Regions from separate parts of the Desulfovibrio psychrotolerans genome, predicted to be linked through region 3. Evidence: predicted binding sites of a transcription regulator. Region 3 holds the regulator's gene; each other region holds the start of a gene.
What was found. The regulator sigma-54, encoded in region 3, starts transcription at its own class of promoters, with help from an activator protein. The targets are predictions, from matches to a motif close to CTGGCACGGNNNNTGCTT.

Region 1 (5,823 bases), on a different contig from region 3:
CGTGTATGATGCCCAGTATCTGGGTATTCCCACTCCCAAGAAGGAATCACGCAAATGAGCATTTCGGCTTCCATGTACCGAGACGGTTCCGACCGTCCCCTTACACCGGCGGAAGAGGAACAGAAGCGCGTCATTTACGAGAAGATGTCTCCCCGGCGGCGCAAGTTTATTGACCGCATAGGCTACGAGAAGTGGGATCCGTTTCAGAAGCCCAACGATCCTATGGAACTGCGCATGGATATTTCCAAGCGCACCACGCAGCAGCTGGTGCGTGAATTTTTGCAGAACCATAAAGGCGAATACAGTAACGATTACGGGCGCGGCGCGCTGGAAACCGCTGTCGGGCTGGTAAACAAAGACGAGAAGTTCCGGGGTATCTTCGACTTCTGCGTCTGGTACTATAATCTTTTGCTTGAAGAGGGGTATGTTGACTATGAAAGCTAGCTACAACGATATTGATGAATACATTGCCGATCTGCGCGCCGCCATTGAGCAGAACACCGAATGCGCCAACCATCATTACAATCTTGGTGTAGCCCTGCTTTCCAAACGCGACTTTGAAGGCGCGGAGGCATCGTTTCTGGAGACTCTGCGCAATTCCAACCGCTTTGCCGAAGCCTATGTTCAGCTTGGCGGCATATGCCTGCACCGCGGCGACATGGACGGCTGCCTGCGCTACAATCAGGAAGCGGCCCAGTGCCGCGCCAAGTTCCCCGTTCCGTGGGCGAACATGGCCTTTGTGCACCTGCAGCGCGGCGAAGCGGAAGAGGCCCTGAAATGTGCCAAGAAGGCCCTGAAATGGGATCCTGAGTTCGTGCAGGCCCAGGCCACCTACGCCAGCGCCCTGTACATGCTGGGCGAGCTGGATGAAAGCGAGAAGGTGAGCATGAAGTCCATTGCCAAGTATCCCTCCTTTGCGCCCGCCTATAACAATCTGGCCCTTGTGGCGCTGGAGCGCGGCGACCATGCCGATGCCATCCGCAACGTGGACAAGGCCATTGAACTGGGCTTTGACGTGGACCCCAATTTCCTTGAAGAACTGGCCCCCTACCGCCAGTAGACGCATAAAGGCATATTCACACAGACGGCAAGGCCGGTCGGAGCAATCCGGCCGGCTTTTTTTTATCCGGTCATTCCAAGGGATGTGCAGTGCCCGGAGCGCAGACGCAGAAAGGCCCGCCTTGCGGCGGGCCCCCTGTGGTGGTGTTGTTGCAGCAGAGTGGTTGGGTCTACTTGATGAACAGCATTTCCTGATAGCTGGGCAGGTTCCACAGGTCGTCTGCCACCACGCCTTCCAGCGCGTCGGCAAAGCTGCGGACTTCCAGCATCTTGGGAAGAACGGTGTTGCACATATACTTGGCTTCTTCCAGAACGTCGTCGGAAGAATGGCCGAGCAGGGCTTCCAGTTCGTTGGCAGCCTTCTGCATGCCGCGCAGCTTATCCGTGAGGTCGTCCAGCGAGACCATGACGCAATCCTTGCCGATGGCGCGCAGGTTGGCGCAGGTTTCTGCAAGCTGGCTCTGGTAGCGAACCGCGCCGGGGAAGATCATGGTGCGGGACATTTTGATGACCAGCTGGGCCTCGGTCATGATGGTCTTCACGTACTGCTCAAGGTAGATGCTCTGGCGGCTTTCCAGCTCGCGCTTGGAGAACACGTTGTACTTGGTGAACAGGTCCACCACTTCCTTGCTGGTGAGCACGGGCAGGGCTTCCGGGGTGGTGCGCATGTTGGCGAGGCCGCGCTTTTCCACGGCTTCCTTGTGCCATGCCTCGGAGTAACCGTCGCCGTTGAAGATGACGGCCTCGTGCTTCTTCACGATGTCCTGCAGAAGCTTGGAGACGCACTCATTAAGGTTGGACAGGTCGGCCTTTACGCACTTGTCCAGCTCGGTGGCGATGTAGTCCAGCGATTCTGCCATCATGGAGTTAAGGGCAACCTGCGGACCGGCGATGGACATGTTGGAACCCACGGCGCGGAATTCGAACCGGTTGCCGGTGAAGGCGAAGGGGCTGGTGCGGTTACGGTCGCCTGCGTCCATGGGCAGGGGGGGCAGGGTGTCTACGCCAACGCGCAGTTCGTCCTTGACCTTGCAGGACTTGGCGCAGCCCTTCTTGAGCTGCTCGAAGATGTCTGCCAGCTGCTCGCCGAGGTACACCGACATGATGGCGGGCGGAGCTTCGTTGGCACCGAGGCGATGGTCGTTGCTTGCGGAGGCAACGGTGGCACGCAGCAGCGGGCCGTACTTGTGCACGGCGCGGATGGCGGCGGCGCAGAACACCAGGAACTGCATGTTCTCGTGCGGGGTGTCGCCGGGATCGAACAGGCTGCCCAGGCTGGCGTTGCCGATGGAGTAGTTAACATGCTTGCCGGAGCCGTTAATGCCCGCAAAGGGCTTTTCGTGCAGCAGGCACACCATGCCGTAGCGCAGGGCCACTTCCTTGAGGGTGGTCATCACCATCTGGTTGTGGTCGGTGGCAAGGTTGGAATTTTCGTAGATGGGAGCGATTTCAAACTGGCCGGGAGCCACTTCGTTGTGGCGGGTCTTTACGGGCACGCCCAGCTTGTACAGTTCGCGCTCCACTTCCATCATGAAGGACAGCACGCGCGGCGGAATGGCGCCGAAGTAGTGGTCTTCCATCTCCTGACCCTTGGCGGAAGGCGCGCCGAAGAGGGTGCGGCCTGCAAGCTGCAGGTCGGGACGGTTGAGCACAAAGTTGCGGTCCACGAGGAAGTATTCCTGCTCGGGGCCTGCGTAGGACTGCACACGCTCATCGGACGCCTTGCCGAAGAACTTGAGCACGCGCTGCGCCTGCGTGTTCAGGGCCTGCTGGGAACGCAGCAGGGGGGTTTTCTTGTCCAGCGCCTCTCCGGTCCAGGAGACGAAAGCGGTGGGAATGCACAGGGTGGTGCCGTTGGGGTTTTCCCGGATGTAGGCGGGGTTGGTCACGTCCCATGCGGTGTAGCCGCGTGCTTCGAAGGTGCTGCGCAGGCCGCCGCTGGGGAAGCTGGAGGCATCCGGCTCGCCCTGAATGAGCAGCTTGCCCGAAAATTCGGCAATGGCGCCGCCCTTGCCGTCCGGGGTGAGGAAGCCGTCGTGCTTTTCGGCGGTCATGCCGGTGAGGGGATAGAAAACGTGGGTGTAGTGGGTGGCACCCTTGGATACGGCCCAGTCCTTCATGGCGTTGGCAACGGTTTCTGCGATGGAGGGGTCCATCTGCTCGCCTTTGTCCATAGTGCGCTTGAGGGTTTTGTACACGTTCTTGGGCAGACGTTCCTTCATGACCTTGTCGCTGAACACGTTGCAGCCAAAGAGGTCGGTGGGCTTTTCTTCCATGAAGTTCAGGGGCTTTTCGGTTGCCCTGAAGTTGTTGACGGCGGTGATGGCGTTCAGCCGGGCCTGGGATCCGCTCATGTTTACAGCTCCTTGCAGAAGTTTGTTAACTCCCCGGAAAGGGATTTTGTTCCTATGACCAGCCCTGGGCGGGCTCCCTGCCAATGAAAAATCAGTTCCGGCCCGGTGGTTGCGGCGTGGCCGCCAACGGTTCAGGCGTGTTTCTGAAGAATAGCACGTTCAGTGCCAGTGCTTGTATGTCGGCACGTTAGCAGCATTGATTCTCCATTGCCACAGTTTTTCAATGCTTAAATTTACAAAAAAAGCAAAAAACAGCAGGTGGACCCCTGTCTGTATGTGCCAAAATTGTAAAAATTGGATAAAGCGCGCATGGGGCGAGCCTTTTTGTACTGACAAATTTGTAATATGGAGAGGCGGCACAGGGTGCGGCCTACGAAAAACGTGGCCGGAGAGTGCAGGATGGGGGGCATATGCGATGACTCCAGCAGCTCCGGAGAAGTGAATTGCACGACGGAAGGCTAATGGAATGGGGCGGCATGCCGATAAGGGGGATGGAGTTGCCGCAGAGAGGTTGATGCGGCAGCGGTGTGCGGGGTTGTTATGGCCTCAGGCATGCAAGGAGATGAGCAGATGAACGGCATTCAGGCTGGATATGGCGCAGATGCGTATGGGTTCGGGCAACTGTTCGGGCTTTCGCGCGGGGCTGCGGGTGGTTCCGGTTCCCTGATGGGGAACGGGCGCGTTTCTGTTGCTGCCCGGCAGGGCGAAGATGTGTCTGCGGTGTTTGCCGCGGACGTGGTTTCGCGCATCACGCCGCCAGACACTGAGCGTTTGCAGGGCCCGGAGGCCCTTGCAGGCTTTGGGGAAGACGAGCAGGGGCTTGCCGGGGCGTTGCAGCGCACGGTGGAGCATGTGCAGGAGCGCTACGGGAAGGAAGCTGCCACGGCGGTGATGGGCATGATGTACAGCCGCATTGCCGAGGGTGGTGTGACCGAAGATTCGCTGGGCAAGGGATTGCTGGACAGCGTGCGGTTTATTGACCGCAATTTCGGTATGGCCGAGGGCGATGCCTTTATGGCCGAGCTGAACGGCGACCTGAACGAGCAGATGAATGCCTATTTCGACAACGGGCTGAGCGAGCGATTTTTTGCCGCTACGCCGGGAACGGCCTCGATATCGCAATCCTTTTCCACCGCCCTTGCCACGGTTGCCAAGGAAGCCGGGCAGGACACGGCGGACGGGATTCTGGCCCTGCTGGAGCCGGCCATGGCGGATACGGAGAACCCGCTTGAGGCGCTGAAGGCGGCGCTTTCCGAAGCGGACGGGATGCTGGGCGAAGAGCATGCCGGGCTTTCGTTCACCGGCCTGCTGGCGCAGAATGTGGCGCAGGGCGAGGCCGCTCTTGCCCCCAAGGTGGGAACGCTGCTGGACCTGACGGTGTAGCGTCGCTGCGGAAAAGTCTGTGTAGCGTCGCTGCTGAAAGGTCGATGTAGCGTTGCTGGTGATTTGCGCCGCAAGCAAAAATCTTAAATTTGTTGTACTTTCAAATAAGACGGGCCGCCGGAGCAATTCCGGCGGCCCGTCATGTTTACAAGATTAGAGGATGGGCAGATAGCGCTTGATCTCGTACTCCGAAACATGGGTGCGGTATTCGTCCCATTCTATGAGCTTGTTGCCCACAACGTTACGGTGCAGGTGGTCGCCGAGAATGGTCTTCATGAGCGCAGAGCCTTTGAGAAGCATGGCGGCTTCGTACAGTGAACCGGGCAGGGAATCTATTCCCTTGGCGGTAAGGTTTTCGCTCTCCATGGCGAAGATGTTTTCTTCTACCGCGGCGGGCAGTGCGTAGCTCTTTTCTATGCCTTCCAGCCCTGCGCCGAGCATGACGGCAAAGGCGAGATAGGGGTTTGCGGCAGGGTCGGGGCTGCGCAGCTCTATGCGGGTGGCGGCTTCCTTGCCGGGTTTGTACATGGGCACCCGGATAAGGGCGGAGCGGTTGCGCTGTGCCCACGCGATATAGACCGGGGCCTCATAGCCCGGCACAAGCCGCTTGTAGGAGTTTACCCACTGGTTGGTGATGCAGGTGAATTCCTTGGCGTGGCGCAGAAGACCTGCGATGTAGGCGCGGGCGTCGCCGGAAAGGTGGTGCGGGTCGTTGGCATCGAAGAAGGCGTTTTTGCCGTTCTTAAACAGCGACTGGTGCACATGCATGCCTGAGCCGTTTTCGCCGAATATGGGCTTGGGCATGAAGCTGGCGTAGCAGCCGTGCTTGCGGGCAATCTCCTTGACCACAACCTTGTAGGTCATGGCGATGTCGGCCATTTTCAGGGCTTCGTTGTAGCGCAGGTCTATTTCGTGCTGCGAGGGAGCCACCTCGTGGTGCGAGTATTCCACGGGAATGCCCATGCGTTCCAGCGCGAAGATGATTTCGCGGCGCACGTCGTTGCCGAGGTCGAGCGGGGGGGCGTCG
Region 2 (5,823 bases), on a different contig from region 3:
CGATGACGCATGCCGGGGACAGGGGTTGATCGGCTACCTGATACGGCATGCCGTGAGTGCGGCAGGAGAGGGATGCAGGGTTTTTGCGCAGGTGATGAAAGGAAACCATGCATCTGTACGGTCTTTTGCAAAGGCGGGGTTCAGGTCCGCCGGTGTGCTTGAATCGCGGTATCTTCTGGGGCTTACGAGGTACAGAATAGTGCCGTGATGACACAGCGGGCGTGACGGCACGGCCACTGTCCGTTTTCTTATGGCACTTTATTGTTTCGGAGCAGGCGGGCAACGGAGAGGGAGAGGGTATGCTGAGGGAATATATTCGCAGAGGATACAGGACGCTGCTTCCTCTTCTGTACGCACGGCGCAACTACAAATTTTTTATGGCCGGTTCTTTTGCCGATCTGGACAACAGGATCAGGCGTCAGGTTCTGGCAAGCAACATGCTGAATGCCGTGCTGCGGCCCATTTTGATTCCGCCGCCTTTCGGAAAGAAGGTACTTGTTATTGCGCCGCATCAGGACGATGAGGCCATAGGCTGCGGCGGGGCTGTTCTGGCGCATCTGAACGCAGGCGGACATGCGCGGACGGTGGTGGTGCAGGATGGCTGCGGCGCGGAGCACGCACTGGGCATGACAAGGGAGGAGCTTATGAATATCCGCGAGCGGGAATCCATGGAATGCGCGCGGCGTATGGGATGCGATGAGCCGGAATTTTTGCGTTTTCCCGCCGTGGACGGGCAGACGGCAGGGCGGGTGGCGGACCGGTTGTCGGCTGTTCTGAAGGTGTACGCGCCTGATGCCATTTTTGCCCCCTCTGTGCTCGATAATAATCTGGAGCATGCGTATACCGCCAAGGCACTTGCCATGGCGCTGGAAGCAACGCCGGTGAAGGCGCAGGTGTATTCCTACGAGGTGTGGGGGTTGTGCATTCCCAGCACCGCTGTGAACATAGACCGTTTTATTGACGGCAAGATGGACCTGATTGCCTGCTTTGCCAGCCAGACGCGCAACAATGACTACGCCCATGCGTTCAGGGGACTTGCCATGTACCATGCGTTGCAGTTCGGCGCGGTAGATGTGCGCCATGTTGAGCGGTTTTTCGCGCAGCCGGCAGATGAGTATGTCGGTTTTGTCCATTCTGTCATGACGGAGAGGGCGGATTACGTCTGATTAAGCCTGATTGATGCTGCGTCGTATGGATATTTCGTGCGGTTTTCAGGGTGTGCGAACAGTGACGGCAAGGGGGAACTGGTAATGAGACCGGCAGTGATTATGGTTTCCGGGCGGGCGTGGGGGAGTTATCTTGCCATCATGCGGAGCCTTGGCAGAAGAGGCGTTCCTGTCCATGTTGTATCATGGGGGGTGGAGCAGGATATTCTTCGTGCCAGCCGGTATTACACAGCCGGGGTTGCCTTGCCCGCAGCATCGGGGGCGGACAGGCTGGCTGCACTGACGGAGTATGCGCAGCGCATAGGTGCGGAGGGGCGACCGGTGCTCTATTACTGCACCGATGAGGACGCCGCGTTTGCTGCGGACAACAGGCAGGCACTGGATGCCCGGTTCATTGTGCTGATGGGCGATGCGGACGGTTGTCGTATGTTGATGGGTAAGGACACGGTTGATGCGCTGGCACGCAGGAGCGGATTGCAGGTGCCCGGCACATGGCATGTGTCTGCGACGGAAGCACTTGACGCGTATGCGGGTGAATTCCGGTATCCCGTGGTGCTCAAGCCCTGCAACTGGAATTCCGGCGGGGGGGTGTCCATCAAGGCGGATATCATATTTTCATGGGAGGCGTTGCGGGAGCGCGCAGCGGCTGTACTGCACGGCGGGGGCGAAGTGGTGGTGCAGGACTATATTGAGGGCGGCGATGAGAGTGTGGAGTTTTTTCTGTTTTACAGGAGCCTTGATGGCGCACGGCTGCATGGCTGCACCGGGAGAAAGCTGCGGCAGTTTCCGCCCGGAGCGGGAATTATGGCCTTGGGGATGACCGATGCCATAGCGGATTTGCGAAGCGCGGGGGAAGCATTTATCTCAGCCGTGGACTACCGGGGGCTTGGCGGGGTGGAGTTCAAGCGCGGGAACGGCGGGTTGTATTTTATCGAGATGAGTACGCGGAGCGAAATGTTTCATAAGATAGCCATGGATGCAGGGGTTGATCTGCCGTGGATTGCTTATGCGGATGCGTGCGGTATTGACGCGGGGAACATTTCTGAACAGCGTGACGGCGTTTTGTACGTGAATGAGGTGCCGTATCTGCTGGTGGTTGCCCGGAAGCCTTCTTATTTTTTGCAGGATTGCCGACGGATGCTGAAAGGGCCGTTGCGGCTGGGCATGTTTGCTGCGGACGACGTAAAACCGTTTTTCCTGAAGATTGCTTCCAGCCTGCGCCGGGTGATGAACCGGACGCCGGGCAGATAACACGCAGGGCGGTGAGCATGTGATACCCCGTTGTCCGGAAGGATGGCGGGTTTTTTGTTTGTATGAGGAAGCGTGCCGAGGAGCCGCTCGGGAATGCGGCGGTGCAGGCGGGGGGGGAGGATTACCGGATAAGCGCGGTATGTGAATGTGTGTCGGGAAGTTTTACAAACAGCAGGGGGAGCGGTGCTGCCCGCTCCCCCGGATAAACCTCGCCGAACTAAGGCGTTGCTGTTTTACTGTGCCATTCTTTTGCGGAAGGCGATGAGGCCCAGAAGCCCGAGGCCGAAGATGAGGAAGGTGGAGGGCTCGGGGGTGACCATCAGGGAGACGTTGCCGCCTACGGAGATGCCCACATCGAAGAAGCCGTCACCCATTACGAACGTATTCAGAAGCAGGTTGTTGTTAAGGTCGAAGACCAAGAAGGCCTGATACAGGGGGTTGGCGGCCAGGAACTCTTCAAGGTCGCCGAAGGAGGCGTGGGAGAAGAGGTTGGTGCCGGGGTTGGAGGCGGCGAATTCAAAGATCATGTCTGTGGCACCAGAGAACAGGTTGCCGCCGAGGTCGGGCTGTGCGCCGTCACCCTTGCCGTATTCAAAGCTCATGTCCATCAGCAGCTGGGAACCGGCGATATTGTTATGGTCGCCATAGTACAGCTGCATGGAGCCGGTGGTGTACATGTAGTTGAGGGAGGACACGCCCAAGGGATTGCCGATACCGGGAACCACGTTATAGACGTAGCCGCCGAGGTCGGTGCTGTGGAAGAAGAACGAGCCGTCTACAAAGGGGTTGCCGTTGTTGTTTATGATCTGGATGGTGGCGAGGTAGGAGGAAAGTGAGAAGGTGTCGCCGTCATTCAGGATGCCGTCGCCTCCCAGATTCTGGGTGACGGTGCCTTCGCCCACAACGGTGAGCAGTTCAACGCCTGTGTAGGTGGAGCCGCCCGCGCCGCTGAGGTCGAGTGTCCAGTCCTGTACATATGCCGAAGCAGGAACGGTAAGGGCAAACACCAGAAGTGTTGCTGCCAGGAGGGAGAAAATCTTTTTCATGGTCGTATCCTTAGTTTTGGGTTTTCAACGAAGTTCGACCTGTCTATAGCAAGTGGCGTGCCAGTGTGTATTTATTTGGTATATAAGTGATTTTTTGTTGAATTTGGCGAAATGACCCTGTGTTTGTAAAGTTTGCCGACGAGTTTGGCAGCGGGGTTTACACTACCAGTAGTGCCAGCTTTGGGTGGCGAGAACGTGGGCGCAGAGCAGGCCGTTTGTCACCGCATGGGCGAGCACGCACTGCGTGGTGCTTTTTGTGAACCGGTAGAGCAGGTTGTAGGCGGCTCCGGCCATGATGCCCGCCACGAGGAAGGTGTGTTCCAGCCCGAAGAGCAGGGTTGTGGCGGCAAAACTGAAGGCTGTGAAGGTGCCCTGCGGCACGGCGAGAAAATTGCGGGAGATGAGGTAGCGGGAGAGGAACGAACGCCAGAAGAGTTCCTCGAACAGCGGAACCACAAGGGTGGCGCCCGTGACGCGGAGGAGGGTCATGGCTGCGCGTTCTGTCGGATGGGTGTACAGGTCCGGACGGAAGCCTTCTGCGGGGGCGGCGCCGAAGGGTACCCAGCCCAGCGGCAGCCAGAGCAGGAAGACGATGATGCCGCACAGCAGCGAGGCAAGGGTGCCGCGCATGGTGCGCAGGTCTGCGGCGGCGATTTCTGTGTAGTATTTGCGGAACAGCACCATGAGCAGAACGGGCAGGCCTATCTGTAATGGATAGAGTGCCTGCTTTTCCTGCGGGGCAAGGGCGAACCGTTCTCCCAGCAGGGCCACGGTTTCCGGAAAGGCGATGAAGAGCATGTAGGCGGCGAAGGGCAGCGTGCGTGCGAGCACGGGCAAGTGATCTGCGGACATGGCTATTCCTGCGGGGCTGAGGTTACTGAGACTTTGGACTTGAAGACGCCGGAGGAGGGCTGCGGGGAGGTGTCTATGAAGACATCCACGATGAGGCCCGTGACCAGCCCGGCGGGGGTGTCTGCGGCAATGAGCACCTCTATGACCTTGGCATCCACGCGCTCTGTGGGGGATTCTGTGAGCAGCCCCTTGGTGCCCATCATGGGCGTGACGCGCAGCACGGTGCCGGTGAATTTTTTGTCACCGAAGGCGTCGCAGGTGAAATAGGCCTGCTGGCCGGGAAGGACGGTGTTGAAATCGGCTTCGTCCACCTCTGCACGGATGTTCAGGGTGGAGATGTCGCCCACGCGCAGGACGGGGCTGGGGAAGAAGATGGAGACGTTCTCGCCGGGGTGGCGGTAACGGCGCAGCACTGTGCCGTCCAGCGGGGAGCGCAGTTGCGTGGACAGCAGGGCGGCCTGCGCTTCTGCGACCTTGCTGCGGGAAGCCTGCAGGCGCGCGTGGGCCATGAGGATGTCTTCCCTGCGCGAGAGGTTGAGGGTGACAAGGTGGCGCTGCATTGCCTCTTCATGCTCACGCTGGGCGACCTTGTATTCCGTGACGGCGCGGTCCAGTTCTTCCGGTGCGATGATCTGCTGGTGCAGCAGGGTTTGCCTGCGCATCATTTCGGTGCGGGCGTTGTCCATGAGGGTGCGCATGCGCTGGACGACAATCCATGATGCTGACTTTTCCTCCTGCCGGGCTCCGGAAACGACCTTATCATACTCTGCCTGCATGGCCTCCTGCTCGGCAAGGGCCGTATCCAGCCGCGCCTTGTGCTCGTCGGACTTGAGCTGGGCCACCACCTGACCGCGGCGCACCGGATCTGCCTCATGCACGAGAACATCGGCCACGATGCCGCTGTATTCGAAGGCCAGATCGATTTCTTCTGACGCGGGTTCCACCCTGCCGACACCGCAGACCCACGGAGAGGGAGGCGCGAGCGGCGGGGCGGCCTGCATGGCGGGCGTGGCATTGTGCACTGAGGGCAGGTAGCGGGAAAGCATGTCCGGGGCAGCCATGTGGATGCCCGCTGCGGCCAGTGCCAGCAGGATGAGGAGGAGCAATGCGGTTCTCATGGTGCGTTGTCCTTTATCTGTCCGTCTTCTATCAGGGCCACGCGGGTGGCGAATGTGCGGATGCGCTGGTCGTGGGTGACGATGACCACGGCCTTGCGGTGCTCGCGGCAGAGGGTGCGCATGAGTTCCATGACACGCTGACCGTTTTCCGAGTCCAGTGCGGCGGTGGGTTCGTCCGCGAGGATGATGTTCGGCTCGCCCACCAGTGCGCGGGCAATGGCGAGCCGCTGCTTCTGCCCGCCGCTCAGGGTGTCCGGGTAGAGTCCGGTTTTTCCGGATAGCCCCACGGAGTCGAGGCAGGCCAAGGCAGCCGCCTTTGCCTTGCCGCCCGTGATGTTGCGCAGGCGCAGGGTGACGAGCAGGTTGTCCAGCACGGTCAGCGCGGGAAAG
Region 3 (5,823 bases):
TTTTCTCTGTTGCATGGTTAGTGCTTGTATGGCAAAAGGGACTCAGGTTTGCAGTTTTGGAATGCTTCTTGATAGAGGTCCGGACCGCGCTTCCAGCAGCGCGTCAACCCCCTTGATGCACGGCACTACTCCGGGAATATCGTACCTATGGCATTAGAACTACGGCAACAACTCAAGCTCTCCCAGCAGCTGGTTATGACCCCCCAACTGCAGCAGGCAATTAAGCTGCTGCAGCTCTCCCGGCTTGAACTGATGGAAACCGTACAGCAGGAGTTGCTGGAAAATCCCTTTCTGGAAGAATCTGCCGAGAGCATAACGCCCGCTGATGCCACGGAAGCTGCGGAAATACGTTCTGAGGCTGTGGAAGCCTATGATAAGGAGCTTGCCACCAACGCGGACTGGGAAGACTATCTGGGCGATTTTTCCAGTACCAGCAGGCAAACATCCTCCCGAGATGCCGAAATACCTGAAGAGATGACATCGTTTGAAGCGCGACTCACCTCGCGCCCATCGTTGGACGGCCATCTCTCGTGGCAGCTCACGCTTTCCTCCATAACGGAAGAGCAGAGAACCATAGGGGAAGTGATCATCGGCAATATCGGCTCCAACGGCTATTTGCAGGCCACGATGGAGGAAATTGCAGATATGGCCGGGGCCACCGTACCAGAGGTGGAGGTAATGCTGCGCAGGGTACAGCGCTTTGACCCTGTGGGTGTGGCAGCCCGAAGCCCGCAGGAATGCCTGCTGGTGCAGATAGAAGTGCTCGGATATGACCGCGACCCCGTTCTGGTGGAATTGGTGCGCGAACATCTGGAAGACCTTGAAAAGCGCCGCTACAAGCCCCTGTGCCGTAAGTTCCGTATAAACATGGACGATCTGAAGGAATATATCGACCTTATCCTCACGCTCGATCCCATGCCCGGTGCCAGCTTTGGCAGCAGCGAACCGCAGTATGTTTCCCCCGATGTCTTTGTGCACAAGTATGACGGCGAATTTGTCATTATTCTCAACGAAGAAGGACTGCCCAGTCTGCAGTTGAGCGATATTGTGGACTGTCTTCCCACTGTTTCCGGGCCGGATAAGGATTACTTTCAGGAAAAGATGCGCTCTGCCTCGTGGCTCATTAAAAGTCTGCATCAGCGGCAGCGCACCCTGTACAAGGTGATGGAAAGCATCGTCAAATACCAGAGAGGGTTCTTCGAAGAGGGGGTCACCCAGCTTAAGCCGCTCATTCTTAAAGACATTGCAGAAGATATTGGCATGCATGAATCCACGGTGAGCCGCATTACCACCAGTAAGTATGTGTCTACCCCGCACGGTATTTTTGAGCTTAAGTTCTTCTTTAACAGTGCCATAGGGATGGATGACGGCAGCTCGGTGGGTTCTGAGAGCGTAAAGGCCCTTATCAGACAACTGGTTCAGGGAGAAGACCCCCGACGCCCGCTCAGTGACGAACGCATAGGTGAAATTTTGAAAGAAAAGTTGCAGTTGAATATTGCCCGCAGGACCGTTGCGAAGTATCGTACTGCAATGGACATTCCCTCGTCCTCCAAGCGAAAGTCCGCGTTCTAGGTTTCCGCGTATTAGGAGAAACCCCGAATGTGCAGGCGGTATGCGCAGGACAGGGAATGCGGATACACTGCCAGAGATACCCGTGCGGACTCACACACGGTGCGCCCGCCGAACCTAAGGAGGCATATATGAACATCGCATTCACTTTCAAGAACTTCGAGCCTTCCGACCATCTGAAAAAGTATGCCCGTAGACGCTTTGAAAAGTTGGGGAAATTCATACGCCATTCCGGCAGGTTGGAAATGCAGGTGGGCATGTCCGTGGAAAACTACCGCCACAGGATTGATGTGACACTGGTTTCTGACAACCTCAACCTTTCCGCTTCTGAAAAGTCCGAAGACATGTACGCCACGGTCGATCTTGTGTTTGACAAGCTTGCCGCACAGGTGAAAAAGCATGCGGAAAAGAACAAGGATCATCGCCGCGGCGGAGCCAACATTGCCGTTCGCGAGGACATTATAAGCTATGCGGATACCGGCTCCGGGCGGGAACGGACCATTGTGGGCACGGACCACTTTACGCCCAAGCCCATGGGTATTGATGAAGCCGCTCTGCAGTTGGATTCGCTGGACTACGACTTCCTTGTGTTTCTGAATGCCGAGACTGAGCGTGTGAATGTAATCTACCGCCGGAAAAACGGCGACTTCGGCCTGATTGACCCCACATTCTAGGACACAGATAATGAAACTGGGTGAATACCTGGATAAAACGATGATACTGCCCGAGCTTACCGCCAGCACCAAAGAGGAGGTGCTGGCGGAGCTTGTGGCACCTGTTATTGCCGCCTGTCCGCAACTGGACGCGGAAAGCGTAGTCAACGTGCTGCGTGAACGTGAAAGTCTGGGAACCACGGGCATTGGCGACGGCATAGCCATACCGCACGGCAAGCTCGACAATCTGGACCGGATAATTCTGGTTGCCGGAAGGAGCACAGGCGGAGTGGATTTTGAGGCTCTGGACTTTAAGCTCTGCACCATCTTCTTCCTTGTTCTTGCCCCGGAACAGGTGGCCGGCATGCATCTGCGCATACTTGCCCAAATTTCCCGGCTGCTCAAGGATCCCGAATTCCGCAGTTCCTTTCTTTCCGCACCTGATGCGGATGTGCTGTGGCACCTGCTCAATAATGCCTGACCGGAATCCCGACATGGAATACGAATCATCTGCGGTTTTTCCCGTGCTTATTGTCACCGGGCTTTCCGGCGCTGGCAAGAGCACAGCACTGAAGGTGTTTGAGGATCTGCGATACTTTACTGTGGACGGCATGCCCGCTTCATTGGCATTGCAGATGCTTTCTGTGCTTGATGAACGCAGTCTTGCAAAACATCGTGGGCTGGTGCTGGGTATGGACCTGCGCCAGTTTGAGTTTGACAGCGAATTCAGAGAGGTGCTGGACGGGATGCAGCGTAAAGGCGTAGCTCCCGTCATTCTCTTTCTGGAGGCGCGTCCCGATGTCATCATCAGGCGTTATAAGGAAACTCGCCGCCCGCATCCTTTGGAGAATCGGGACCTTGGCCTTGAGCAGGCTATGGAGCTCGAGAGAAACCTGCTTAAGCCCGCCCGCGACATGGCCGACCTCGTCATTGACACGTCGGAGTTCTCCATTCACGATATACGGCGCGTTATCCAGCAAAAGTGGTCTATTCTGGAGGGTAACAGGCGCAGCCTGCGGGTACACCTGCTGACCTTCGGCTTTAAATACGGAACACCCGCCGAGGCGGATATGGTGTTCGACCTGCGTTTCTTGCCCAATCCGTATCATGACCCCGTGCTCCGTCCGCTTTCCGGCAAGGATAAAGCCATCGCGGAATATGTTCTGGGGTCAGAGCCGGGTAGGGAATATCTGGCCCGCCTGACAGATTTTCTGCACTTCACGCTTTCGCAAATGGAAGCAGAAGGCCGCTACCGCGTTACCATAGCCATAGGCTGCACCGGCGGCAGGCACCGTTCCGTTTCTACCGCAGAAGCCCTTTTTGAGACTTTGAAAAACTTTGATTTTACGGTATCTATCGAGCATCGGCATATGGAGCTGGGTTGAATACTGTATGATCCCCCATACCGGAGCGCTGCCGCCGGTGGAGAAGATATTTCATGAGCGTTTCCAAGACAGAAGAATCGCAGGTGGGCGTGGTTCTGGTCACGCATGCCGATTATGGCTCCGCGCTGCTCCATGCTGCTGAAATCATACTCGGGCCGCAACAGGACTGTGGGGCTGTGAGTGTGGATGGCACGCAGGAAGTTACGGAGACCGTGGCCAGACTCAAAGAAACCGTAGCCCGCGTTGACCGGGGACAGGGCGTGCTGCTGCTGACAGATATGTTCGGCGGCACACCCACCAATCTTAGCCTGTCTCTTCTGGGCGGCGGCAATGTGGAAGTGCTCACGGGAGTCAATCTGCCCATGCTGCTTAAGGTATTCGGCAGCCGCAAGACGCCGCTGCATGAACTTGCTGAAGAGGCGAAGTCCGCCGGGGAAAAGGGCATTGTCCTTGCCGGCGAGGTGCTGCGTCGTAAAGTGAAGAACGGGTAGGGCAACGCAATGCTGTGGGTGCGAATCGACAACAGGCTCATTCACGGGCAGGTCATCGAAACATGGCTGCCGTATACGCGCGCCAGACGCCTGCTTGTGGTGAATGATGAGATAGCAGGGGATGATCTGCAGCAGCAGATAGCTTCTCTGGCTGTTCCAAGCAGAATTCATGCAGCATTCATACGTGTGGGCGAACTTTCCGCTTACGCTGCGGAGCATGCCGATGCAATGCAGAACACCTTGGTTCTGGTTGCTACCTGCGGTGATGCGCGACGCATTGTTGAAAACGGTTTTTCCATAAAGATACTGAATGTCGGCAACTTGCATTTTGCACCGGGTAAAAGGCAGGTGTGCGCACATGTGGCACTTTCCGAAGAAGATGAAGCCTGCCTGCGCTTTTTCAACAAACGGAGCGTGGAACTGGATTTTCGCTGCGTTCCTAATGACCCCGTTCAGCTTAAAGGGTGGTAGTATGATGAGGGACGTGCCATGGGTTCTCTGATTTCTTCACTCGTCTGGATGGCTCCCCTCGCTTTTTTTTTGCCGTAACGGCAGTATTTCGTTTTGCCGTTAACATCGGCTTTCTTGAGCGTCCGCTCACCATCGGCTTCTTCTGGGGGCTGGTCACAGGCGACTGGGCACTTGCCGTAAACACGGCCATATTCTTCGAGCTGTTCTGGCTCGACCTCTTTCCCGCTGGCACCTATATTCCCCCCAACGCTGTTGCCTCCATGCTCTTGGTGCTTGGCGTTTCCCGCTATTTCGGCATAGATCAGGCTGCCTTGCTGGCTGTTCCCATCATGATCAGTCTGCCTGCCGCACTCCTTTCCGCCAAGGTGGAGTACTGGCAGCGACGCATGCAGGCTTCTGGTTACAACCGCATCATCAGGTGGGGACGCAAAGGCGAAGAATCTGACGGTGCCGGACGCGTCATCCTTTTATCCCTTTTTCAAATATTGGCCCTGCATGTGGTTTTCCTGTGCGCTTGCCTGCTTGTGCTAATTGGAACGATCAGCGGGATGTCGTGGTATCTCGGACACCTGCCGGCTGTGAACGGTATTTCATGGTTTCACCTGTGGTTCGTGGCGGGCATAGGGGGCATTATGTCCTTGCGGGTGCGCCGCTCGTATGCCTTGTTCCTTGCCATTCTTGCCTGCGTAACGCTGCTGCTCAGTCTGTGACAAAAGCGGGGAGGCAAAAAAAATGTGCTTCTTACCCCCTTGCGGCACTTGGCAGACTTTTTAGTTTGTGCTATTTGGCACAAACTAATTTCGGAAGAAGGCGAGAAGTCGCATAACCAAACCCAATTTTGGAGGAACCTACCATGGCAGTTCTCGTAATGGGTCACATGAACCCTGATACCGATTCCATTGTCTCCGCCATTGCCGTTGCCGACCTGCTCAGCAAGCGTGGCATGGAAGCAAAGCCCGTTGCACAGGGTGAAGTAACCCCTGAATCCGCTTTCGTTCTTTCCAAGTTCGGCCTGACCGCCCCTGAAGTTGTGACCTCTGTTGCCGGCAAGAAGCTCTGGCTGGTGGACACCACCGACGGCGCTCAGCTCCCCGCAGACATGAAGGAAGCTGAAGTTGTTGGCGTAGCCGACCACCACAAGCTCGGCGACGTGACCACTTCCAACCCCCTTGAAATGTGGGTATGGCCCGTGGGCTGCTGCGGCACCGTGATCAAGGCCATGTACGATTTCTACGGCATCGCCGTTCCCAAGGG

Region 1: a site for sigma-54 is predicted at 3,565-3,582, ahead of HUV26_RS05790 (glutamine synthetase III family protein). Genes of this name have one in related genera too.
Region 2: a site for sigma-54 is predicted at 3,510-3,527, ahead of HUV26_RS09845 (PEP-CTERM sorting domain-containing protein). Genes of this name have one in related genera too.

The regions. Positions count from the first base shown of each region.
Region 1 is NZ_BLVP01000006.1:111,737-117,559, reverse strand. Features, by position in the region: gene HUV26_RS05805 (YkgJ family cysteine cluster protein) at 1-58, shown strand, start outside; gene HUV26_RS05800 (hypothetical protein) at 55-444, shown strand; gene HUV26_RS05795 (tetratricopeptide repeat protein) at 434-1,060, shown strand; gene HUV26_RS05790 (glutamine synthetase III family protein) at 1,230-3,413, opposite strand; gene HUV26_RS05785 (hypothetical protein) at 3,984-4,796, shown strand; gene HUV26_RS05780 (glutamine synthetase family protein) at 4,950-5,823, opposite strand, start outside.
Region 2 is NZ_BLVP01000008.1:472,520-478,342, forward strand. Features, by position in the region: gene HUV26_RS09830 (GNAT family N-acetyltransferase) at 1-208, shown strand, start outside; gene HUV26_RS09835 (PIG-L deacetylase family protein) at 300-1,166, shown strand; gene HUV26_RS09840 (carboxylate--amine ligase) at 1,251-2,417, shown strand; gene HUV26_RS09845 (PEP-CTERM sorting domain-containing protein) at 2,651-3,463, opposite strand; gene HUV26_RS09850 (CAAX prenyl protease-related protein) at 3,626-4,315, opposite strand; gene HUV26_RS09855 (HlyD family secretion protein) at 4,318-5,433, opposite strand; gene HUV26_RS09860 (ABC transporter ATP-binding protein) at 5,430-5,823, opposite strand, start outside.
Region 3 is NZ_BLVP01000001.1:142,963-148,785, forward strand. Features, by position in the region: gene rpoN (RNA polymerase factor sigma-54) at 148-1,572, shown strand; gene hpf (ribosome hibernation-promoting factor, HPF/YfiA family) at 1,701-2,243, shown strand; gene HUV26_RS00640 (PTS sugar transporter subunit IIA) at 2,254-2,703, shown strand; gene rapZ (RNase adapter RapZ) at 2,696-3,607, shown strand; gene HUV26_RS00650 (PTS sugar transporter subunit IIA) at 3,661-4,098, shown strand; gene HUV26_RS00655 (PTS sugar transporter subunit IIB) at 4,108-4,569, shown strand; gene HUV26_RS00660 (PTS sugar transporter subunit IIC) at 4,614-5,279, shown strand; gene HUV26_RS00665 (manganese-dependent inorganic pyrophosphatase) at 5,423-5,823, shown strand, end outside.